3 regions of the Nonomuraea sp. NPDC002799 genome follow, and region 1 is predicted to be linked to each of the others. Evidence: riboswitches for the same ligand, from Rfam matches in the RefSeq annotation. Region 1 holds a riboswitch; each other region holds the start of a gene.
What was found. A riboswitch is a leader RNA that binds a small molecule or an ion and turns the genes downstream of it on or off. The one in region 1 is predicted to bind S-adenosylmethionine.

Region 1 (7,532 bases):
GTCCCATGACGCCGGCGCGGCCGGCCACGGCGGAGGCGACACCGGAGGTGCCGAGGCAGCCGACGGAGCCCAGGTCGTCCGGCAAGCTCAACGACGAGGACATGCGGGACATCGACGCCCTGGTGTCCGACGAGCCGCAGAAGCCTCCGAAGCCGCCGAACCGCTGATAAAAGCTCGGGCTCAGCGGGCGACGAGGTCGCGCAGTGCCTCGATCAGCCGGTCCACGTGCTCCTGCGTGCTCCCGATGCCGATCGAGGCCCGGACCGCGGAGGCGGTGTCGTCCTCGCAACCCCCATCGCTCTCACCGAGCAGGTGCCGGACGAACGGATGCGCGCAGAACTTCCCGTCCCGCACGCCGATGCCGTACTCGCCGGACAACACCTCGGCCACCGCGCGGGCCGAGTGCCCGTCCACCGTGAACGAGACGATGCCGACCCGCGGATGGTCGTCCCCCCACAACGACAGCTCGTGCACACCCTCGATCGAGGCCAGCCCTGACCGCAGCCGGGCGATCAGCCGCTCCTCCTCGCGCACCAGCTCGGTCCAGCCGGTGGCGGTGAGGGCGTCGCAGGCGGCGGCCAGCGCGATGGCGCCCAGGACGTTCGGGGTGCCCGCCTCGTGCCGCGGCTCGGGGTCGTCGTGCCACTCGACGGTGTCGGTCACGGCCCGCACGGCGCCGCCGCCCTTGAGGTACGGCTCGCCGTCGGCCAGCCAGTCCCGCCGCCCGATCAGCACTCCCGCCCCGAAGGGCGCGTACAGCTTGTGGCCGGAGAAGGCCACGTAGTCGAGGTCGAGCGCGGTCAGGTTGAGCCGCCGGTGCGGTACGAGCTGCGCGGCGTCCACCAGGATCCTGGCCCCGTGCCGATGCGCGATGTGGGCCAGGGCGGCGATGGGCCACAACTCGCCGGTGACGTTGGAGGCGGCGGTGACCACGAGCAGCTTCGGCCCGTCGATCCCGGCCAGCGCCTCGTCGGCGGCGCGCACGGCCTCGCCGGGGAAGGCGGGCGGCGCCAGGCGCACGGACGTGCCCCAGGGCAGCAGCGAGGCATGGTGCTCGGTGTCGAAGACCACGGCCGTCGTGCCCTCGGGCAGGCAGCGGGCCAGGAGGTTCGTGGCGTCGGTGGTGTTGCGGGTGAAGATGACGGCGTCGTCGGGGCGGGCGCCGACGAAGGCCCTGACCGTGTGGCGGGCCTGCTCGTACCGGGCGGTGGTGAGCTGGGAGGCGTAGCCCGCGCCGCGGTGGACGCTGGAGTAGGCCGGGAGCGCGGCGGCGACGGCGGCGCTGACCGGCTCCAGACAGGGGGCGCTGGCGGCGTAGTCGAGGTTGGCGTAGCCGACCAGCCTGCCGCCCTTGACCGGGACCTCCAGGTCGGCGCCGAGCACGGCCGGGATCGGCCGGCTCGTGACGGCGGAGGTCTCTTCCGCGGCCTGGGCGGGAGCGGAGCTGAAGATCGTCAGAGTGGACACGGCGCATCTCCTCGGGGGTCATCGGACCCCTGGTGCAGCCATGGGCCCGCGCTTGCCCGCCGCATCGCACGACGGACCAGGTCCTCACCCGGGGCACCCCGCCGCGGACGCGAGGGTTGCCGGCCAGCTAGCCGGGGCTTGTCGCTGGCACTCATGACCTACGACGGCACTATAACCCGACGTCTGGGACAAAAAGCAAGTCGGCGAACTTATGTGTCTTCTGGCTCGTTGCTACCGGGAAACCGCCCGGCCACATGTCATGGAGGTACGCAGATGCTGGATTGGGTGACCGACCCACAGATCTGGATCGGTTTCTTCACCCTGGTCGCCCTGGAGATCGTGCTGGGGATCGACAACATCATCTTCATCTCCATCCTGGCCGGGAAGCTCCCTCCAGAGCAGCGGGACAGGGCCCGCGTCATGGGACTGGCCGCCGCGCTCGTCAGCCGGCTGCTCCTGCTGCTCGCCCTGTCGTGGGTGGTGCGGCTCACCGAGCCCCTCTTCGGGGTCTTCGGCCACGAGATATCGGGACGCGACCTGATCCTGCTGCTCGGCGGCCTGTTCCTGCTGGCCAAGAGCGTCACGGAGATCGGCCACAGCATGGACGCCCCGCAGGGCAAGGACGGCGCGAAGGCCGCCGCCGCCTCGTTCGTCTCGGTGATCCTGCAGATCATGGTGCTGGACGTCGTCTTCTCGCTCGACTCGGTCATCACCGCCGTGGGCATGGTGGACGAGCTCGGCGTGATGATCGCGGCCGTCGTGGTGGCGGTCGTGGTGATGTTGTTCGCCTCCGGCCCGATCAGCAGGTTCGTGGACGCGCATCCGAGCATCAAGATGCTGGCGCTGGCGTTCCTGGTGCTGATCGGCGTGGTCCTCATCGCCGAGGGCCTGGACCAGCACATCCCCAAGGGCTACATCTACTTCGCGATGGCCTTCTCGGTCATCGTGGAGCTGCTGAACATCCGGATGCGCGGCAGGCATGCCCAACCACAGGATGACCCTCCTACTATGAAATAGTGCGCTTCGACCCCTGGAATCCGGATTTTGCTGCTCACCCGTACCGGATCTATGACGAGTTGCGGCGCGAGGCGCCGGTTAGCTACTTCGAGCCGTCGAACCAGTGGCTGATCTCGCGCCACGCCGACGTGAACGCCCTGCTCAGGGACCGCCGCCTGGGCAGGTCCTACCTGCACGTGGCCACCCACGAGGAGTTCGGCCGGGAGCCTGAGCCGGACTTCCAGGAGCCGTTCTGGCGGGTGAGCAGGACGGGCATGCTCGACGTCGAGCCGCCCCTGCACACCAGGCTGCGCAGGCTGGTCTCCAAGGCCTTCACGCCGCGCATGGTCGAGTCGCTTCGCCCGCGCGTGCGCGCCATCGCCGAGGGCCTGATCGACGCGTACGTCGAGAAGGGCGGCGGCGACCTCATCGCCGAGGTCGCCGAGCCGCTGCCGGTGACGGTGATCGCCGAGATGCTCGGCATCCCCGACCAGGACCGCCATCTGCTGCGCCCCTGGTCGGCGGACATGTGCGGCATGTACGAGCTCAACCCGCCCCTGGAGGCCCAGCACAAGGCGGTCCGCGCGGCCTCGGAGTTCTCCGACTACCTCAAGGTCCTGGCCAGGGAGCGGGCCGCGAGCCCGGGCGAGGACCTGATCAGCGCGCTGACCCAGATCGACGAGCTGACCGAGGACGAGCTGTCGGGCACCTGCGTGCTGCTGCTCAACGCCGGCCACGAGGCCACTGTGAACGTGACGGGCAACGGCTGGTGGGGCCTGCTCAGGAACCCCGCCGAGCTCGCCCGGCTGCGCGCGGACCGCTCGCTGCTGCCGACGGCGATCGAGGAGCTGATGCGCTGGGACACGCCGCTGCAGATGTTCGAGCGCTGGGTGCTGGAGGACATCGAGGTCCACGGCGTGCCGATCCCGCGTGGCTCGGAGGTGGCGCTGCTGTTCGGCTCGGCAAACCGGGACCCGGCGGCCTTCGACGACCCGGACCGGCTCGACGTGGGCCGGGCCGACAATCCGCACATCTCCTTCGGAGCCGGCATTCACTTCTGCCTCGGGGCGCCGCTGGCCAGGATCGAGCTCATGGAGTCGTTCGGCGCGCTGCTGGACCGGGCGCCCAAGCTGGAGCTCCGGCAGCAGCCCGCCTGGAAGCCCAACTACGTCATCCGGGGCCTGCAGGCGCTGGAGCTCACCGTCGCTGGCTGAGCCAGCCGAAGCCGCCGAGCCCCGCCGGATCGATCAGCTCGCCCTCCTCCGAGGCTCGGGCGAGGGCCCGCAGATAGCCCCGCGGATCGGTGCGCGCCAGCTCGATGGGCGGGCGCGCGCCGAAGAGCCCCAGAGCCCGGAGCGCGTCACGCTGTGTGGACAAGGTTGTGGATATCGCACCGGCCCGCCGCCCGGCCTCCGCGCACGCGTCGAGCGCCACATGAGCGGTGATGTCGCAGGTCCCGTCGGGTACGGCGGCGACGACCGACCCGTCGCGGTATCCGGTGACCGTCCCGTGGCGCGGCCGGTTATCCACAGGGTGTGCATAATCCACGGCGATCGCCCGCCCCCTGGTGAGGCGGCCGAGGACCGAGGCCCACGCCTCGTCGCGCGGCCGGCCGATCTCCGCGCGCGAGCCCACGCAGGACAGCGGCCACCACCGGTCGAGCCAGGCCCGGTCGCCCGGCCGTGGCGGCTCGCCGAGGCGCTCCGCGCCCGTGCGGGCGTCGACCATCACCAGCCGGGGCCCGTCGGGCGTCTGCTCCACCACGTCGAGCGGCACGTTGTCGAGCCACTCGTTGGCGATGGCCAGCCCGGTGATCTCGGCGGGCAGGCTCGCCGTCCAGTCGATCCGCTCGGGCAGCCCCTCGGGCCTGGGGGAGAGGTCCACGGCGGTGACGCGCAGCCGCTCGCGCAGCGCGGGCGCGGCGGCGGCCAGCACCTGGGCGATCAGCAGGCCGTCGCCCGCGCCGATGTCGACCAGGTCGAGCGTCTCGGGACCGCCGAGCTCGGCGTCCACCTCCGCCAGCAGCGCCAGGACCGCGCCGGCGAACGCGGACGAGGCGCTGACCGAGGTCCTGAAGTGGCCTGACGGGCGTTCGCGAAGGTAGAAACCGGTCTCGCCGTACAGCGCGCGCTCCGTCGCGGCGCGCCAGGTGAGCCACATCCCAGGACTATCTCACGTCTCCGGACGGGCACGCACCGTCATCGCTTGGCTACTCTTTGTCGTCAACATGGGATAACGTTGACTCAGTGTCATCGACTGGTCGCTTTCCGCCAACCCCCAAGTAGCGGACCCCGATCAAGCCGAGCACCTGCGACAACAAGGTCGCACACACGGAGAGGAGCCCCTCGTGCTCAAGAAGGCCATGGTCATCACCGGAGCCGTCGCCATGCTCGCGCTGGCCGCCCCTGCTCACGCCGACATCACCAGCGGCAACGGAAGCATCGCGGGCGGCAACCAGGTCCACGTCCCCGTCAACCTCCCGGTCAACGCCTGCGGCGTCGGCGTCGGCGTCATCGGCGCCGGTGTGGCCGGCTGCCGGGGCGGTGCCAGCGTTTACGCGCCCAGCCACCACTGACGTGATTGAGCCCGGGCCGACGCAGGTCGGCCCGGGCTCGGATCCCGGCTGGTCAGACGGCGGCTGACCGGCCTGCGCACCTCCAAGAGGTCACACTCGGTGCGGGCGTCGGGTCCTGGCGGAGAACTCGGCGCCCGCTTCGATGCGGTGAACCCCTCTCCTCATCTCTCCGACAGGGGGTGCACGATTTGTATGCCCTTGTCGGTTTTGTCGTTAACTCAACGCGCGGCAAAACACCGGTCACATATGCAACCCTGAGAGGCCGTTACGCTGGTCGACGGGGTGAGACGTCATGGACGCAGGTGATCGCCCGGCACGCCTGACTGTCGGCGTGCTCGGGTCCGGCAAGGTCGGTTCGGCTCTCGGCGCGGCGCTGGCGCAGGCCGGGCACCGGATCGTGGCCGCGAGCGGCGTGTCGGACGACTCGCGGCGCTGGGCGGCCGAGCGGCTCCGGGTGACGCCGGCACGGCCCGACGAAGTGGTCTCGGCGGCCGAGCTCATCCTGCTCACCGTGCCCGACGACGCGCTGCCCGACCTCGTCAACGGGCTGGCCACCACCGGTGCCGACCTCCAGGGCAAGCTGCTGGTGCACACCAGCGGGGCATACGGGCTGTCCGTGCTCGATCCGGCGGCCAAGGCGGGCGCGCTGCCACTCGCCCTGCACCCCGTGATGACCTTCACCGGCCGGGACGACGACCTCAACAAGCTCACCGGCATCTCCTACGGCGTGACCTCGCCCGAGGGCCTGCGGCCGATCGCCGAGGCCCTGGTGATCGAGATGGGCGGCGAGCCGGTCTGGATCGCCGAAGCCGACCGCGCGCTCTACCACGCGGCGCTGGCCGGGGCGGCCAACCACATGGTGACCCTCATCGCCGAGTCCTCCGACCTGCTGGGGCGCATCGGCGTCGAGCATCCGGGCCGGATGCTGGGGCCGCTGCTCGGGGCCGCGCTCGACAACGTGTTGCGGCTGGGTATCGCCGGTCTCACCGGCCCCGTCGTCCGCGGTGACGCGGGCACCGTGCGCAAACACGTCGACGCGCTGATCCTGGCGGCTCCCGAGGCGGCCGACGCCTACATCGCGCTGGCCAGGCTCACGGCCGACCGCGCGCTGGCGGCCGGGTTGCTCAAACCGGAGGAGGCGGAGCGGCTGCTCGACGCGCTGGGGGGCAATATATGGACCTGACCGTCGCGTTCGGAGGGCAGTTATGGAGTTGATCGTCGCCAGGAGCCGGGAAGACCTGGTCAAGGCGCATCGGGGTGGCGAGGTGGCGCTGGTGCCGACCATGGGCGCGCTGCACGAGGGCCACCGGTCGCTGATCAGGCAGGCCCGTGCCCGCGCCGATCAGGTCGTGGTCAGCATCTTCGTCAACCCCCTGCAGTTCGGGCCTGATGAGGATTTTTCGCGCTATCCCCGGACCTTTGATGCCGACCTGGACGTGTGCCGGGCCGAGGGCGCGGACGTCGTCTTCCATCCCGCCGTCGAGGACATGTATCCCCCCGACCGCCAGGTGAGCGTCTCAGCGGGAGCGATGGGCACCCTGGCCGAGGGCGCCTTCAGGCCGGGACACTTCGACGGCATGCTCACCGTCGTGCTCAAGCTCTTCAACCTGGTCCGGCCGGATCTCGCGGTCTTCGGGCAGAAGGACGCCCAGCAACTCGCCCTCATCCGCCGCATGGTCGCCGACCTCGACCTGCCGATCGAGATCCTGGGCGCGCCCACCGTGCGCGAGCCCGACGGCCTGGCCCTGTCGAGCCGCAACCGCTACCTGTCGGAGGACGACCGGCGGGTGGCGCTGGCTTTGTCGCGCGCCCTGCGGGCCGGCGCGGCCGAGCCGACCCCGTCCGGGATCAGGGCCGCCGCGCGGGCGGTGCTCGACGCGGCGGGCCCGCAGCTCGAAGTGGACTATCTCGCCCTGGTCGACCCGGCCACGTTCGCGGAGGCGAGCGAGTCGTACACGGGGCCGGCGGTGCTCGCGGTGGCCGCCAGGGTGGGCCGGACGCGGCTGATCGACAACGTCATCCTCACCGTCAGCCCTGCCTGAGACGCGCGCACCCGGATAAACCGAACCCGGGGCATGCGCACTCCGCGCGGAGCGTTATCGTCATACTGACGAAATCACCTCAGCGAGGAGATCCCCATGAGCGCACCGGCCCTTCCCCTGCGGCTGACCGCTCCCGACCCCGGCTGGACCGTCGAAGCGGACGTGGTGGTCGTGGGCTCGGGCATCGCGGGCCTGACCGTGGCCCTGAGGTACGCCGAGCTGGAGCCGGCGGCCAAGGTCCTGGTCGTCACCAAGGACGTGTTGTCCTCGGGCTCCACCCGCTGGGCGCAAGGGGGCATCGCGGCCGTGCTCGATCCCCACGACACCCCCGAGGAGCACCTGAGCGACACCCTGCTGGCGGGGGTCGGCCTGTGCGACGTGCGGGCCGTGCGCACGCTGGTGACCGAGGGGCCGGGCGCGCTGCGGCGGCTCATGGACCGCGGCGCCCGCTT
Region 2 (7,532 bases), on a different contig from region 1:
GTATTTGAGGAGGATCTCCTCGGCCGGGTCTTCGGGGGACACGTCGCCGCGGCCCGGGGCGGTGTCGCAGCCGACGACCTCGCCGTCGCGGCAGACGTGACCCTGGTTGCCGCTCTTGGGGTTGGCGTACATGCCGTAGGCGACCGTGCCGGCCGACAGCGCCTTCATGAGGACGGGAGTCGAGGCCATGTAGCCCCACTCCTGGCTGACGACGCAACCGCCGGGCACGTCGGTCAAGCCGATGAAGAGCATGGCCCCATCGTCGGAGGGATCGTCCATGACCTCTTCCAGCTCGTCCTCGTCGGCGGGTTCAGCGGCCAGGCGCCGTGCCGCCTCGGCGGCGCCGATCCCGCCGACGCAGGTGAGGCTGAACCCGTCATAGGGGAAGCTGCCCTCCAGAGCGCCGGCCAAGCGGCCGGCCTCCGTCACGGAGGCGGCCTCCGCCTCGGTCAGGCCGGCGTGACCGCGTGGGAACGGGAAGAACAGGCCGGGCGTGGGGCCCGCCAGGCTGAGCCGGCCGGGCGACCAGCCGCCCATCATGGGCCGCCACGGGTCCGCTCCGGCGGCGACCAGGGCTCGGGCGTTGTCCGGCCGGTCGTTGAAGATCGCCTCCCAGAGCGCCGTGCGGCCCTCGAACTCCGTGTCGACGTCATCGACCCGGGCGGCCAGCTCGGCGACCACCTCCGGCGAGCCCTGCTCCGCCGCGGCGTGCAGCGGCCGCTCGAAGGCGTAGGCCCCCTCGTTCGGGTCGGCACCCGCGTCGAGCTTGGCGCGAATGAAGGCAAGGTCTTCCCACCGAGGCCCCCTCACATGGGACCATCCGGCGATTTCATCAACGGTCATGACAGCTCCATCGAGATCATGCGCGTGGACACGAGCGAGGCCATCATGGCGGAGGGCACGGACAATTTCCGGCCGCGCCTCCACTGCGTGGGACATCCGCCGGCGCGCTACCCGGCGGCGCGCATCACCGACATCGCCTCCGTCAGGTGCCGCAACTCCCGCAACATGCCGTCGGCGGCGGAACTGAGGCGCTCGTCCACGGACAACCGGCCGTCGGCGGTCATGGACTGGCGGTGGAAGATGGTCACCGCGTCCCCGGCCGGCACCATGCGCAGCTTGACCAGCACCGGCTTGATCATTTCGACGGCGCGCATGCCACCCGACATGCCGCCGTAGCCGACCAGCCCGACCGGCTTGTACGCCCACTCGTCGTGCAGGAAGTCCAGCGCGTTCTTCAGCGGGGCGTTGAAGCCGTAGTTGTACTCCGGCATCACGAACACCAGAGCGTCGGCGGCGCCGATGGTCGCGCTCCAGTCCTTGGTGTGCTGGTGCACGTAGCGCCCGGTGGTGGCGTCCTCGGGCTCGTCGAGGAACGGCAGGCCCACCTCGGCCAGGTCGATCAGCTCGACGTCGAAGTGCCCGTGCTCGACGGCGTGCGCCGTCGCCCAGTCACCGATCGTCCTGCCGATGCGGGTCGGGCGGGTACTGGCGACGATGACCTTCAGCGTGGGCATGGTGCGTCTCCTCAGCAACAGGTTTACGTGTAAACTAGAGAGTGCCAGGATTTCGTTTACACGTCAACCAGTGCTAGCGTTCGACCATGCCCGAACCAGTGTCCGATCCCCCCTGGCTTGACGAGCGCGAGTTCCGCGCCTGGCTCGGCTATCGCCGGATGCGCCTGCTGCTCGACACCCAGATCTCCCGCGACATGCAGCGCGACTCCGGGCTCTCGGATGCCGACTACGACGTGCTGTCCGCGCTGTCGTCCCGGCAGAGCCGCCGCTGGCGGCTGCAGGAGCTGGCCGACCGCATGTTGTGGTCCAAGAGCCGGTTGTCGCGCCACGTCAGCCGCATGGAGGAGCGTGGGCTCGTCGCCAGGGAGGAGTGCGCCGACGACGGGCGCGGCGCCGTCATCGCGCTGACGGACGGGGGCATGGACGCGATCGTCGCGGCGGCCCCCCAGCACGTCGCATCGGTGCGAACCCACCTGATCGGCCTGCTCACCCAGGAGCAGCTCGACGCACTCGGCGACATCGCCGAGACGGTGCTGACGCGCCTGGGCGCCGAAATCCGCTGACCGGCGCACGGCCCCGCTGAAACGGCTCGGCGGCCGCCGGGGGCGCTCTTCCGCGGGCCCCTTCGACCTGGGCGGACACGTTCCCCCCGTCCCGTGCTTGACGTCCGCGCACGCCGGCCGCCATGATCGGCGGTGTTCATCCAGAGGACCCGAGGGACCTGGCCCGCCGACGGTCCGGCAACCTGCCACGGCAAGGTGCCAATGCCAGGAACGATGAGGAGTCGTCGCCATGCGCCCCTGGTTCGACGTGCCCGCGCTGCAGGGTTCCCTGCTCAGGCTGGAGCCGCTGTCGGCCGGCCACGCGGATGACCTGGTCCGGGCGGCGGAGGAGGATCGCAGCAGCTACGGCTTCACCCTCGTGCCCCGCGCGCGGGAGGTGCCCGGCTATCTGGCGGCCCAGTTCGCCCGCGTCGAGGAAGGACTCGTCCCGTTGGCGCAGGTCCGGCGGAGCGATGGCCGCGCGGTGGGCTGCACGGCGTACTGGGACCCCCGGTACTGGCCCGGCCGCACGGAGCTGCGCGCGGTCGAGATCGGCTTCACCTGGCTCGCCGCGTCCGCGCAGGGTCGCGGCATCAACGCCGAGGCCAAGCTGCTGCTGCTGAGCCATGCCTTCGAGCGGCTCGGGGTGGCGCGCGTCGATCTCAAGACCGACGCGCGCAACGAGCGATCCCGGCGCGCGATCGAGGCCCTCGGCGCCACGTTCGAGGGCGTGCTGCGGAGCTGGTCGCCGTCGTGGGCCCCCGGCGAGGAGGGCCGGCTGCGGGACTCGGCCATGTACTCCGTCGTCACCTCGGAGTGGAGCGCCGTCAAGGACCACCTGGTCGCGCGCCTCGCGAGACACCCGCGCCCCAGCTCTGGGTCAGAAGTTTCACCCGGCACCTCTGCGTACTGGTGAAACGCAGTGTGATGTACGACACTCGTCCTAGAACATTGTCCTAGAACCGTGTTCTGGGGCGTTTCCGCGTCCCATGCGCCACCCCGGGGAGCACTTACCGCGGAGGAGAAGTCATGGTGAAGACCGTTGCCCGCGAACGCCGCCGACTTGGATCCCCGCCGCCGGGCGGCATCAGCGCGACCGATCCGAACCCCTTCGGGTGGGGGCCGTTCGTCGTGCTGTTCGTCGTCGGCATGGTCGATCGCATCGAAGCCAACCTGATGGCCGGCGTGCTGCCCCTGCTGCAGGCCGAATGGGGCTTCAGCGACACCGCGGCCGGATCCATCCCGACCGCCGCGGCCCTGGCGGCCGCCGCCGTCGCGCTGCCCGCCGGTTACCTCGCCGACCGGCGCAGCCGCACCAAGATCATTACAGTGGTGGTGCTCTGCTGGGCCCTGGCCACCCTCGGCTCCGGCCTGGCCGCCGGCTTCGCCGTCTTCTACCTCATGCGCGTCCTGCTCGCCGCCGCCGAGGTCATCGACAACCCCGCCGTCGGCAGCCTGCTCGCCGACTTCTACCCCGCCGCGACCCGCATGCAGGTGTACGGCTGGACCCGGATGACCACCTACCTAGGGGGCGTCGGCACCCTGCTGGGCGGCGTCATCGGCCAGGCGTTCGGCTGGCGGGCCGCCTTCCTGCTGATGGCGATCCCGGGTGCGCTGACCGCCATCCTGGCCTGGCGGCTGCGCGAGCCGCAGCGCGGCCAGATGGACAAGATCATGGCCACCGCGGGCGTGCCTCGGCCGGCGCCCGGCGTTACGGAACCGCCGCAGGCGGGCGTCACCGTCAAGCCGCCCTTCTGGCCGCAGGTCCGCCAGGTCCTGGCCATCCGCACCCTGGTCCTCGTCTCCCTCGGCGTGATGATCCTCACCCTCGGCCTCGGCGGCGTCTACTTCTGGTTGCCGTCCCTCATGGTCCGCGTCTTCGGCATGGAGACCGGCGTGGCCAGCAGCATCAGCGGCGGCGTCAGCATCGTCGGCGTACTGGCCGGCACCGTGATCGGCACCCACCTCGGCAAGCGTCTGCACGGCCGGGTCAAGGGCGGCCGGCTGCTCATCGGCGGCTCCGGCATCACCATCGGCTCGGTCCTCCTCGGCGTCGCCCTGCTGATGAGCTCCCCGGTGGCGCTGGTGGTCCTCGTGCTGCTGGCCATCACGATCTCCTCCACCGCGATCCCCACCTGCACGGCCTGCATCGCCGACGTCGTGGCGGCCAGGTCACGCGGCCTCGGCTTCGCCGTCCTGCAGCTCCTGCTGACGATCGGCGTCGCCTTCGGCCCCCTCATCGTCGGCCTGACCTCCGATGCGACCGGCTCCCTCCTCCTGGCCATGTACGCGCTGATCGTGCCCATGATCCTCGGCGGCCTGGTGGTGCTGGGCTCGCGCGGTCCGTACGAGCGGGAGGCGGCCCGCGTCCTCGCCGACGCCCGCGACTCCTGACCGCCCATCGGGTACGCCCTGCGCACCCGGTGCGGCGGGTCAGTCACCCAGGACTTGGGGCTGCCGCCACACGTCACGGCCATGGCTCCACAGCTCGGAGGCATGGTAGGCGAACCGGTCGAACAGGCCGTCGTCCTGGTATCGCCGCAGGTGCAGCATGGGCGAGTCGTGACCGACGAGCTTGGCCAGATGGGGCGTGACGAGCATCTCCGCGTCGAACCGGAACACGCTCATGGCGATGTGCTCGTCGCCGTACCGCGCCTCGATGCCGGGGACGTCTCGGAGCTGCTCGATCTCCGACAACGTGATCCGGATGCGGGTGGAGACGGTCAACGGGACGTTCTCCACTTCTTCGCGGCTGCGTGTGACGTCGCTCTCCGGGTCGCCGATGAGGAACCGGATCTTACAGCCCTGCTGGGCTTTCCGCTTGAGCACCTTCGCCAGGTTCGGGTGTTCCAGCCACAGGAAGTAGTTCGTATACCCGGCGAACACGATCTCGTTGCGCGCCGCGTTGATGAGATTGCGCCAGCTTGATTTCGGGCATGCGGAACGATACGGATAAACGGCCAGCACTTCTTTATCCGGTCCTGTTTTCACCGTATGACGAATTGCGTCGGGCCATAGCACGGCTGTCTCAACTCCTAGTGCCTCTGCGGCGGCCCACTGGTGCCGCAGATGCGGGACGCGAGCCTCGTCCTGCACCCAGCGTTCCACCGTCTTGACGTCCACACCACACCGGCCGGCCAAGCTCTGATTCGTGATCTGGGCGTTCAGCATGGCGCTGCGCAGGGCGACGTTGGCCACGGTACCTCTAGGAATGGAGGACGTCAGGGACGTTTCAAGCTTAACGCCATAACGTCCTGGACGTCTTGATAACGCGGTGGGTTCGTCACTCTTCGGTAAGCACGCTGATCACATGTCTTCACCGGTAATTCTCGAAGACCTCCAGGAGGCTTTTCCTGGTTGGTGTATTTGGCGTAGTTCCGCAGGGCGCGTCTGGGCAACTCGGAACGGCCGGCGCCTGTCACCGTACGAGGTAGATCACGGCCTCTGCCAGACGATCGATGCCGACGACGTCGCCCAGCTCGCCGAGCAGCTGAGGAAGCAGGAAGCAGCGGAGCGGGCTCTGTGAGCGCCCCGTCGCCACGAGTCGGCTGCCATGCTGAGATCGTGACCATGCTGCACAGCCCGGCACAGACACGAGCGTCGGCCGCACGGCTACTCGGCCATCACGGGACGGTGGTCGCCGCGCTCCTCGGCGGCACCCTGGCCTTGCTCGAACTCGACGGCCGACCGCACGACATGCCCGGCGGGGTGCGGCGCTGGGCGGTTCACTGGGACGACCTCTTGGTGCGCACGGAACAGGCGAGCGCGACGCAAGCACGCAGCTACCGGCTCGGCTTGTCCGACCTCGAACGGACTGCCGTACAACATGCCGTACCGGCCGGCCGTGAGGTCAGCTTGTGCGGCGAGACAGTGCGCCCGTTGCCGACTCTCGGTTGGTGCCTGCCGTTTCTGCCCGCAGCCACGCGAGCCTGTCCGGCCTGCGCCCTTCTGACCGAAGGCGCAATCGAGGAGACGGCGCAGGAGGTTGTTCTTCGGGAGCCTTGACCATCGCCGACCTCACCCACGAGTTCTTCAGGCCGTACGCCATCACCTTCGACTACCGGAGCATGCGCCTGACCATCACCCGCGGCCAAGACCACCGAGCCGAGGGGGCGCGGACCCGGCTATCCTGAGGCCGCCTGGCCACATGATGATCACCGGAGACCGGCGCGGGAGGTGGGACATGCGAGAAGACCAGGAGCAGGGTCACCGGCCCGAAGCGCGCCAGGTGCGGATGATCGACGTGGCCAACTCGCTCGGCCTGTCCCGGGCCACCGTCTCCCTCGTGATGCGGAACAGCCCGCTGGTGTCGGAAGCGACCCGGAGCGCCGTCCTGACCGAGGCCGAGCGGCTGGGATACATCTACAACCAGGCCGCCGCCAACCTGCGGACCCAGCGCAACGACCTGGTCGGGCTGGTGATGCCGGACGTGATGAACCCGTTCGTCGCCGAGGTGTCGCTGGGCGTGCAGGAGGTGCTCGGCGAGGTCGGCTTCTTCGTCATGATCGCCAACACGGTCGACCAGGTGGACCTGCAACGACAGATCCTCCAGTCGCTGGTCGGGCACCGGGCGGCCGGCGTGGTCAGCATCCCCGCGCTGACCTCGACCGCGGAGCATTTCGCCGGCATCCGCCGCAGCGGTCTGCCGGCGGTGCTGCTGCTGCGGCACATCGACGGTGTGGAGCTGCCGTTCGTCGGCACCGACGAGGCGGCCATCGGCCGGCTGGGCGCCGAGCACCTGATCGCCGTGCACGGCTGCCGCCGGGTGGCCTACTTCGGCGGCGACCCGCTGGCGTCGCCGCGCGTCGGCCGGATGGAGAGCTTCCGGCGGGCGGTCGCCGAAGCCGGTGCCGGCTGGGACGCGAGCTGGTCGGAGCCGCTGGCGGCGACCGCGGACGCCGCCTACCACCGCGCCGCCGAGCTGCTCGCGGCCGGGCCGCCGCCCGACGGGGTGCTGTGTCACAGCGACAACGTGGCCTACGGCCTGGCCAAGGCGTTGCGGCTGGGCGCGCCCGGCGCGGCGGCCTGCGCGGTGCTCGGCATCGACGACCTCCACCAGTCGGCGATGTGGAACCCGTCGATCAGCAGCATCGCCACCGACCCGGTCGAGCTGGGCCGGGTCTGTGGCCGGGTGCTGCTGGCCGAGATGGGCACGCCGGTGGCGGGCAGCCGTACCCCTACGGCGCCCGAGATGCACGCCCGCGCGTCCTGCGGTTGCCGCTGAGCGACCCCGCCCGGGGCGAGAACTCCCTATTCCAGGGTTGACCTACAGGTTTATATCGGTAAAGTATGGCCTCGCCTGTTTAGATCGATCTAAGCTCCCCTGACCATGTGAGGGAGGCCGGCGGACTCGACCGAGGAAGGGGGGACGGATGTCCACGTTCGGGCGCACTCCACGGCAACCCAGGCCACGGCGCGCGCAGTGGCACCGGCGCGAGGACGGCGTCGGCCGCCTGATGTTGCTGCCGGCCCT
Region 3 (7,532 bases), on a different contig from region 1:
GGCCGTTCACGCCGGTGTCGAGCACGGCCACCACGACGCCCGCGCCCCTGCTCGCCCGCCACGCCTCGGGCAGGCGCAGCACGCCGAGCTGCCACTGCCCGGCCCGCGCGACCTCGCCCACGTCGTCGGAGGCGCTCGGGGAGGCGAGCCCGAGCACGCACGCGGCCAGCAGGAAGGGGACGACGAGCCTGGTCATCGGGTCAGCGCCCGGTGCAGCGCGGTCGCGAGCCGGCGCGCGGTGTCGCGCAGCCTCGGCACGGCGTGGTCACCCGGCCGGTACGGCCGCCCGTCGGCGTAGCCGGCTGCCGTGGCGACCAGGTACCGCTCGCCGGAGCCGATCAGCGCCCCGGTCACGTACTGCCGCTCGCCGAACCGTTCCGCGGGCCCGCCGGGGAAGGCCACGGGCCGCACGGTCGCCGGCCGGCCGGTGGCGAAGGGGCCGGCGGCGGGGCCGTCGAGCACGGCGATGCCCACGGTGGCGACGTAGGTGTGGGTGCTGTCGGCGTACGTGGCGCGTAACGCGGTGCGGCAGCCGGGCCGGACCGCGGCGGCCTGGAACGCCGCCGGGCAGGACGCCTCGGGGGCGATCCCGGCCAGCACGTACGTCACCCGCGCCCCCGACGGGCTCACGCCCGCCACCGCGCTGGGGAAGACCTGCGCCACGGGCCACGCGTGCCAGCGCTCTGACACGGGTGGCTCCGGCGCCGGCCAGGTCATGGACAAGATGGAGATGAGCACCACGGACAGCTGGAACACGTCAACCTCGAAGGAAGGGGAGGGACGTCCGATTTGCCCGTGCATTCTGACACGCGATCACCGTAGCAATCCGACGCTTTCGGTAAACAGACCGATACGCGGAGTAATTCCTATCTGTGGCTTTAGTCCTATCGAGTGGGGGAAAGTCGGACATGAGCGCCGGGTGGGAGCCCCAGCCGCTGGGCCGCGTCACCGGAGTTGACCGCGAGCGCGATCAGCCCCGCCGAGTCCGCGAACGCCACCAGCTCCCCGGGCGGGACCGCCGTGAACGTCTCCCGGTACGGCATCGCGAGCTGCCGCCGCCCCATCCACACCCCCAGCGTGTCGCCCACCTGGACACCGAGCGCGTCCAGGTCGCCGGCCGCGATCGAGAGCTGGGTGTTGCCGTAGCGGTCGATCGAGACGACCTCGCCCTCCACCGAGCCGTCGCGCAGCAGCGAGGTCGGATTCGGCAGCGACACCAGCCGGTCGAGCGGCAGCTCGGGCCCCAGGTCCGCCGCCGGCAACCCGCCGCACAACCGCCCCGCGACCGGCGAGAACACGTCCCGCCCGTGAAAGGTCGGCGAGACGGGCCGCAGGAAGTGCCGCGCGTTCCTGATCTCGTACGCCGCCCGCGCGCCGCCGCTGGCGTGCACCGCCCACGACAGCAGCCCGTTGTCCGGGCCGATGAACACCCGGCCGCCCGCCTCGACGGCCACCGCTCGCCTGGCGCCGCCCGCGCCCGGATCGACCGCGCCGATGTGGATGCCGGGAGGGAGATACGGGATGGTCTGTGCGAGAACCGCCGCGCCACGCCGTACGTCGCCCGGCGGGATCAGGTGGCACACGTCGATCACCCTGGCCTCGGGGGCGATCCCGGCAATCACTCCATGACAGGCCGCCACATAACCATCTTCAAGCCCGTAGTCGGTGAGGAGGGTGATTACTGAGGTCACATTTCGGGACTGTACGTCTCTCAATCCGCCGTGAACAGCCGCACTCGGCACATTACGATGGCCACGGGCCGCGTGCGCGCGACGTGATCGTCGCCCGCCCCTTCCGAGGAGGACATCATGGGAGCACCGCTCAGCGGTGACGATGCCGCCCCCGAATCGTCCCGCCCACCGCTGTCGGAGCGCGATCTGGAGCTCCTCGCCTTCGAACGCCAGTGGTGGCGTTACGCGGGCGCGAAGGAGCATGCCATCAAGGAGGCCTTCGGGTTCTCCGCCACCCGCTATTACCAGTTGCTCGGCGAATTGATCGACAGACCTGAAGCACTGGAGCACGACCCCATGCTGGTCAAACGACTGCGCAGGTTACGCTCCACCCGCCAGCGTGACCGTGCGGCCAGAAGGCTTGGCATGCGCCCCTGACCGGCTGGGTACGGCAGCCGCGTGAGGAACATCCCTGGAATGGAATCGATTCTGAGTGATCCGGCAGGCGCCGTGATCGGACTCGACTTCGACGGCACACTGTCGCCGATCGTGCCCGACCCCGCCAAGGCCGTGATCCACCCGAAGGCGCCCGCGGTGCTCGCCGAGCTGGGCGCGCACGTCCGCGCGGTGGCCATCGTGACCGGCCGGCCACCGGCCACCGCGCTGGAGCTCGGGCCCGGCCTGGCCGACGTGCCCGGGCTGGTCATCCTCGGCCACTACGGCTTCGAGCGCTGGGAGAACGGCCGGATCTCCGCGCCGCCCCCGCCACCTGGCGTGCCGCGGGCCAAGGCGGAGCTGCCGCTCGTGCTCGGCCCGCTGGGCCTGGACGGCGTGCTGATCGAGGACAAGGGCCGGGCCGTGGCGGTGCACACCAGGCGGGCCGCCGATCCGGAGGGCGCGCTCGCCACGCTGCGCGAGCCGCTGGCCAAGCTGGCCGCCAAGCACGGCCTGGTGATCGAGCCCGGCCGCCTGGTGCTGGAGCTGCGCTCGCCCGGCATCGACAAGGGCCACGCGCTGAGCCTGTTCCTGGCCGAGCGGGCCGCGAGCTCCGTGCTCTTCGCCGGTGACGACCTCGGCGACCTGCCCGCCTTCGACGCCGTACGCGGGTCGGGGCTGCCGGGCGTGACCGTGTTCAGCGGCTCCGCCGAGGTGACCGAGCTGGCCGAGCAGGCCGACATCGTGGTGGACGGGCCGGACGGCGTGGTGGCGCTGCTGGCGGAGCTCGTGGCGGCGTTCAGCCGTTCGTGACTGATCTGCAAGTCACGGCCCCTACGTTCTGGCACATGTCCAAGCGATCTCTCGCCGTCGCGGCCCTGGCCGCGGCCACCCTCCTCGCCGCCCCCCTGCCCGCCGCCTCCGCCTCTCCCTCCGCCGCCTCCGTCCACGCCGCTCCCGCTCAGCAGCTCAAGCTCAGGGGCGGGCTGACGCTCTACATCCCCATCCAGTGGAAGGTCTACGGCGGCGGCACGGACGCGGTCCAGGTGGTCACCGGCAAGTGCGCCAAGCCTGGAGGCTGGGGCACGCCCGAATGCGACGCCTTCTACGTTTTCGGGCCCGGTTACATCAAGCGCGGCGCCGAGGGCTTCGGGCCCTACACCGGCAAGCGGCCCTTCTACACGGCGAGCGACGTGCAGCCGTGTCCGGTCAACCGGAAGTGGGGCGAGATCATCGGCCCGAAGGTCGCCAGGGGCCTGCGCCAGCTCGGCCCGGGGCACAAGGCGGCCTACAACGCCTGGCGGGCCACCTGCGTCAGCTACTCCAGCGGCAAGGTGCGGGCGCGTTTCACGCAGCGTGAGTGGTATCTGCCGAAGACCAAGCTCGTGGTGGTCGACCAGTGGAACACGCCGGGCCTGGCCGACGCGCTCAAGCACGCCGACTGGTCCTGACGGCCGTCAGGGCGCCGGGCCGGGCTCGGTCGCGGTCAGGGCGCCGGGCCGGGCTCGGTCGCGGTCAGGTCAGGGCGTCGAGCTGGGCTGCCAGCCACTTCTGCGGTGGCAGCGCGGTGGCCGCCGCGCGCAGTTTGTCGCGGCGCGACCTGCGCTCGTCCTCCGGCATGATCAGCGCCTGGTGCAGGGCGGCGGCCGTGCCGCTGATGTCGTAGGGGTTGACGACGAGCGCGTGGGGGCCCAGCTCGGCCGCCGCCCCCGCCTCTCGCGACAACACCAGCGCGCACCTCGGCGACAGGATCGGGCCCTCCTTGGCGACCAGGTTCATGCCGTCGCGGATGGGATTGACGAGCAGCACGTCGGCCAGCCGGTACGCGGCCAGCGAGCGCGGATAGTCGTCGTTGACGTTGAGGATCAGCGGATCCCAGTCCTCGGTGGCGTACTCGTCCTCGATCTGCTGGGCGCAGCGCTGCACCGACGCGGTGTACTCCCGGTATTCGGGCAGGTCGTGCCGGCTCGGGTAGGCGAAGGCCAGGTGCACCACCCGCCCGTGCCACTCGGGATGGGCGGCGAGGAACTCGCCGTAGGCCACCAGGCCGCGCACGATGTTCTTCGACAGCTCGGTGCGGTCGATGCGGACGATCAGCCGGCGGTCGCCCACCTGCTCCTTGATCGCCGTCATGTGCGACTCGACGTCGGGCTCGCCCGCCCGCTCCCACAACGCGTCGCCGTCCACGCCCAGGCTGTGCACGCCGATGCGGGTCGTCCGGCCCTCGTGGGTGACGCTGCGCCCGGCGCGGTCGACCTCCGCGCCCAGGAGAGCCTCGCAGCAGTCCATGAACGCCTGGGCCCACCTGTCGGCCAGGAACCCGGCGTGATCGGCTCCCAGGATGCCTTCCAGGACCTCTCCGGCCACGTCGTCGGGCAGCAGGGAGAAGTATTCGGGCGGCGCCCACGGGGTGTGGCTGAAATGGGCGATGCGGAGATCGGGCCGCTCGGCGCGGAGCATCGCCGGCGTCAGCGTCAGGTGGTAGTCCTGCACCATCACGCGGGCGCCGTGCCCGGCCTCCTCGGCCAGCGCCAGCGCGAACGCGCCGTTGTAGTCGCGGTAGGACTCCCACTCCCGCTCGAACCTGGTGCCGAAGTTGGGCGCGTTGGGGATGTCGTAGAGCAGGTGGTTGACGAACCACAGGGTCGAGTTGGCCACGGCGTTGTAGGCGCGGTGGAAGGTGGCGGGCGGGATGTCGAGCATCCGCAGCGGGCCCGTGTCGTAGCCCGCCTGGTCGATCCGGCCGCCCGGAGCCTGGCGTACGGCGCTGCGGTCGCCGTCGGACAGCGCGGCGCAGACCCACAGGACGCCGTCGCCCTTGGCCACCGCCGACAACCCCGAGACCAGGCCGCCACCGCCGCGCTTCATGGTGAGTTCGCCGTCGTCGGAGACGGTGAAGGAGACAGGCCCTCTGTTGGAGGCCACCAATACGCTGTTCATCGGGGCTCCTTTCGCCCATAGGATCCCAGCTATGGCGCTTGACGAGCTAACCGAGGAACTCGCCCGCTCCGCCGCCGCCGGAGATCATCGCGCACTTGGCGAGCTCCTGGCGCGGATCGAGCCCGATGTGATGCGGCACTGCGCCCGAATCCTGCCCTACACCCAGGACGCGGAGGAAGCCTCGCAGGACACGCTGCTGGCCGTGGCGCGCAACATCGGGCGCTTCGAGGGGCGGGCGAGGTTCAGCACCTGGCTGCACATCGTGACGGCCAACTGCGCGCGGACGACCTACCGGTCGCTCAAGCGCAGGTCCGCCGAGCAGACCTCCGACGAGCTGCCCATGCAGAAACCCGACGTGCGGCGGGTCAGCGTGATCGCCGGCTCGCGGCTCGACCTCCTCGACGCCATGGAGGCGCTGGAGGCCGACAAGCCCGACCTGGCGCAGGCGCTCGTGCTGCGCGACATCGTCCAGCTCGACTACAGCGAGGTGGCCGAGCAGCTCGGCATCCCGCTCGGCACCGCCAAGTCCCGCATCCACCAAGCGCGCAAATATGTGCAGGGTGTGCTGGGTGAGGACTATCGCTGAGACTGCACTTCTCACATCCTGAGACGGGTGGCCGTTTCGGCCACTTGTGCGGGTAGAGTCCTTTTCACAACTGAATATTGCTCATCCAGAGGGGCGGAGGGACCGGCCCTGCGAAGCCCCGGCAACCCTCCCGGCTTTCGACTCGCGACCTGGCGAGGCCGACCGGGACAAGGTGCCAATTCCGGTTCGCGGTCAAGGTGGCCGCGGGCGAAGATGAGGGAAGGCCTCGCTTCATGTCGCTCGACTTTGGTCCTGCTGTCGCTCTCTCCTGCCGCGAGTGCGGCACCCGTTACCCCCTGGGTCCCAGCTTCGCCTGTCAGGAATGTTTCGGGCCGCTGGAGGCGGCCTACTCCTTCGGCGAGGTCACCCGCGCGGACATCGAGTCGGGTCCCGCCAACATCTGGCGCTATCGCGCGCTGCTTCCGGTTCCCGCGGACGTCACCAGTAAGCCCAATATGAACCCCGGCTGGACCAAATTGGTCAAGGCCGGAAATCTCGGCGCCGCTCTCGGCATCAAGTCCCTGTACGTCAAGGACGACTCGGGCAACCCCACCCACTCCTTCAAGGACCGGGTGGTGGCCATGGCCGTCGAGGCGGCGCGCAACTTCGGCTTCCACACGCTCTCCTGCTCCTCCACGGGCAACCTCGCGGGCGCGGTCACGGCCGCGGCGGCGCGGGCGGGGCTCGACGCGTGCGTGTTCATCCCGGCCGACCTCGAACAGGCCAAGATCGCCATGGCCCGCGTGTTCGGGGGCCGGATCATCGGCATCGAGGGCAACTACGACGCCGTCAACCGGTTCTGCTCCGAGTTGATCGGCGACCCCCTGGGTGACAAGTGGGGGTTCACCAACATCAACCTGCGGCCTTACTACGCCGAGGGCTCCAAGACACTCGCGTACGAGATCGCCGAGCAACTCGGCTGGCGGCTGCCGGAGCAGATCATCATCCCGATCGCCTCCGGGTCGCAGCTCACGAAGATCGACAAGGGCTTCAAGGAGCTCGTGGCGCTGGGCCTCGTCGAGGACACGCCTTACAAGATCTTCGGAGCGCAGGCGGCCGGGTGCTCGCCGGTCTCCACGGCCTACAAGGCCGGGCACGACGTCGTCCAGCCCGTCAAGCCCGACACCATCGCCAAGTCGCTGGCCATCGGCAACCCGGCCGACGGCCCGTACGTGCTCGACATCGCCCGGCGCACCGGAGGGGGCGTCGAGGACGTCACGGACCCCGAGATCGTGGCCGCCATCAAGCTGCTGGCCTCGACCGAGGGCATCTTCGCCGAGACCGCCGGCGGCGTGACCGTGGGTGTGCTCAAGAAGCTCGTCGAAGCGGGACAACTCGACCCCGAGGCCGAGACCGTCGTGCTGAACACCGGCGACGGCCTCAAGACGCTCGACGTCATCGCCGGCGACGCCAAGCCCACCGCCGTGATCCGGCCCTCCCTCGACGCGTTCCGCGCGACTGTCTGACAATCAGGAAAGGCGACTTAAACCATGAGCGTTTCTGTGCGGATTCCCACCATCCTGCGCACCTACACCGGTGATCGCGCGGAAGTGAGTGGCGAGGGTGCGACTCTTCGTGACGTTCTCGCCAAGCTTGACTCCGACTACCCGGGGATCGGCGCGAGAATTCTGGATGAATCGGGCAAGATTCGTCGTTTCGTCAACGTTTATGTTGGGGAAGAGGACGTCCGTTTCGCCGAGGGTCTCGACACTCCGGCACCAGAAGGCACACAGATCTCCATCATCCCGGCGGTCGCCGGCGGCTGAGCGCGACAGACCCGACACTTGAGAAGGCGCCCCAAGTGGGCGCCTTCTCCATTTCCCGGGCAATTCAACCTTGGACCACCCCATCGTACGGAGAAATACGTAGTTTGCGGATTGACTCTGTTGCCAAACCCCGTG

Region 2: it holds a riboswitch for S-adenosylmethionine, as region 1 does, so the genes downstream of both, ACWD0F_RS16745 (GNAT family N-acetyltransferase) here and ACWD0F_RS04065 (aminotransferase class V-fold PLP-dependent enzyme) in region 1, are expected to answer to the same signal.
Region 3: it holds a riboswitch for S-adenosylmethionine, as region 1 does, so the genes downstream of both, thrC (threonine synthase) here and ACWD0F_RS04065 (aminotransferase class V-fold PLP-dependent enzyme) in region 1, are expected to answer to the same signal.

Annotation. Positions count from the first base shown of each region.
Region 1 covers NZ_JBSFVA010000002.1:35,913-43,444, forward strand. Annotated here, with positions in the region: gene ACWD0F_RS04060 (DoxX family protein) at 1-167, shown strand, start outside; gene ACWD0F_RS04065 (aminotransferase class V-fold PLP-dependent enzyme) at 181-1,467, opposite strand; SAM riboswitch class IV at 1,511-1,626, opposite strand; gene ACWD0F_RS04070 (TerC family protein) at 1,753-2,484, shown strand; gene ACWD0F_RS04075 (cytochrome P450) at 2,484-3,677, shown strand; gene ACWD0F_RS04080 (SAM-dependent methyltransferase) at 3,661-4,623, opposite strand; gene ACWD0F_RS04085 (chaplin family protein) at 4,811-5,038, shown strand; gene ACWD0F_RS04090 (Rossmann-like and DUF2520 domain-containing protein) at 5,331-6,221, shown strand; gene panC (pantoate--beta-alanine ligase) at 6,244-7,080, shown strand; gene ACWD0F_RS04100 (L-aspartate oxidase) at 7,177-7,532, shown strand, end outside.
Region 2 covers NZ_JBSFVA010000007.1:293,881-301,412, forward strand. Annotated here, with positions in the region: gene ACWD0F_RS16730 (ankyrin repeat domain-containing protein) at 1-843, opposite strand, end outside; gene ACWD0F_RS16735 (NADPH-dependent FMN reductase) at 951-1,517, opposite strand; gene ACWD0F_RS16740 (MarR family winged helix-turn-helix transcriptional regulator) at 1,604-2,080, shown strand; SAM riboswitch class I at 2,214-2,300, shown strand; gene ACWD0F_RS16745 (GNAT family N-acetyltransferase) at 2,310-2,975, shown strand; gene ACWD0F_RS16750 (MFS transporter) at 3,089-4,453, shown strand; gene ACWD0F_RS16755 (hypothetical protein) at 4,493-5,257, opposite strand; gene ACWD0F_RS16760 (hypothetical protein) at 5,478-5,600, opposite strand; gene ACWD0F_RS16765 (hypothetical protein) at 5,624-6,064, shown strand; gene ACWD0F_RS16770 (hypothetical protein) at 6,061-6,192, shown strand; gene ACWD0F_RS16775 (LacI family DNA-binding transcriptional regulator) at 6,243-7,283, shown strand; gene ACWD0F_RS16780 (carbohydrate ABC transporter permease) at 7,432-7,532, shown strand, end outside.
Region 3 covers NZ_JBSFVA010000063.1:842-8,373, reverse strand. Annotated here, with positions in the region: gene ACWD0F_RS49285 (S8 family serine peptidase) at 1-196, opposite strand, end outside; gene ACWD0F_RS49280 (hypothetical protein) at 193-756, opposite strand; gene ACWD0F_RS49275 (SAM hydrolase/SAM-dependent halogenase family protein) at 885-1,691, opposite strand; gene ACWD0F_RS49270 (DUF3263 domain-containing protein) at 1,809-2,108, shown strand; gene otsB (trehalose-phosphatase) at 2,148-2,918, shown strand; gene ACWD0F_RS49260 (hypothetical protein) at 2,954-3,556, shown strand; gene ACWD0F_RS49255 (alpha,alpha-trehalose-phosphate synthase (UDP-forming)) at 3,621-5,045, opposite strand; gene ACWD0F_RS49250 (RNA polymerase sigma factor) at 5,077-5,631, shown strand; SAM riboswitch class I at 5,710-5,851, shown strand; gene thrC (threonine synthase) at 5,865-7,097, shown strand; gene ACWD0F_RS49240 (MoaD/ThiS family protein) at 7,122-7,397, shown strand.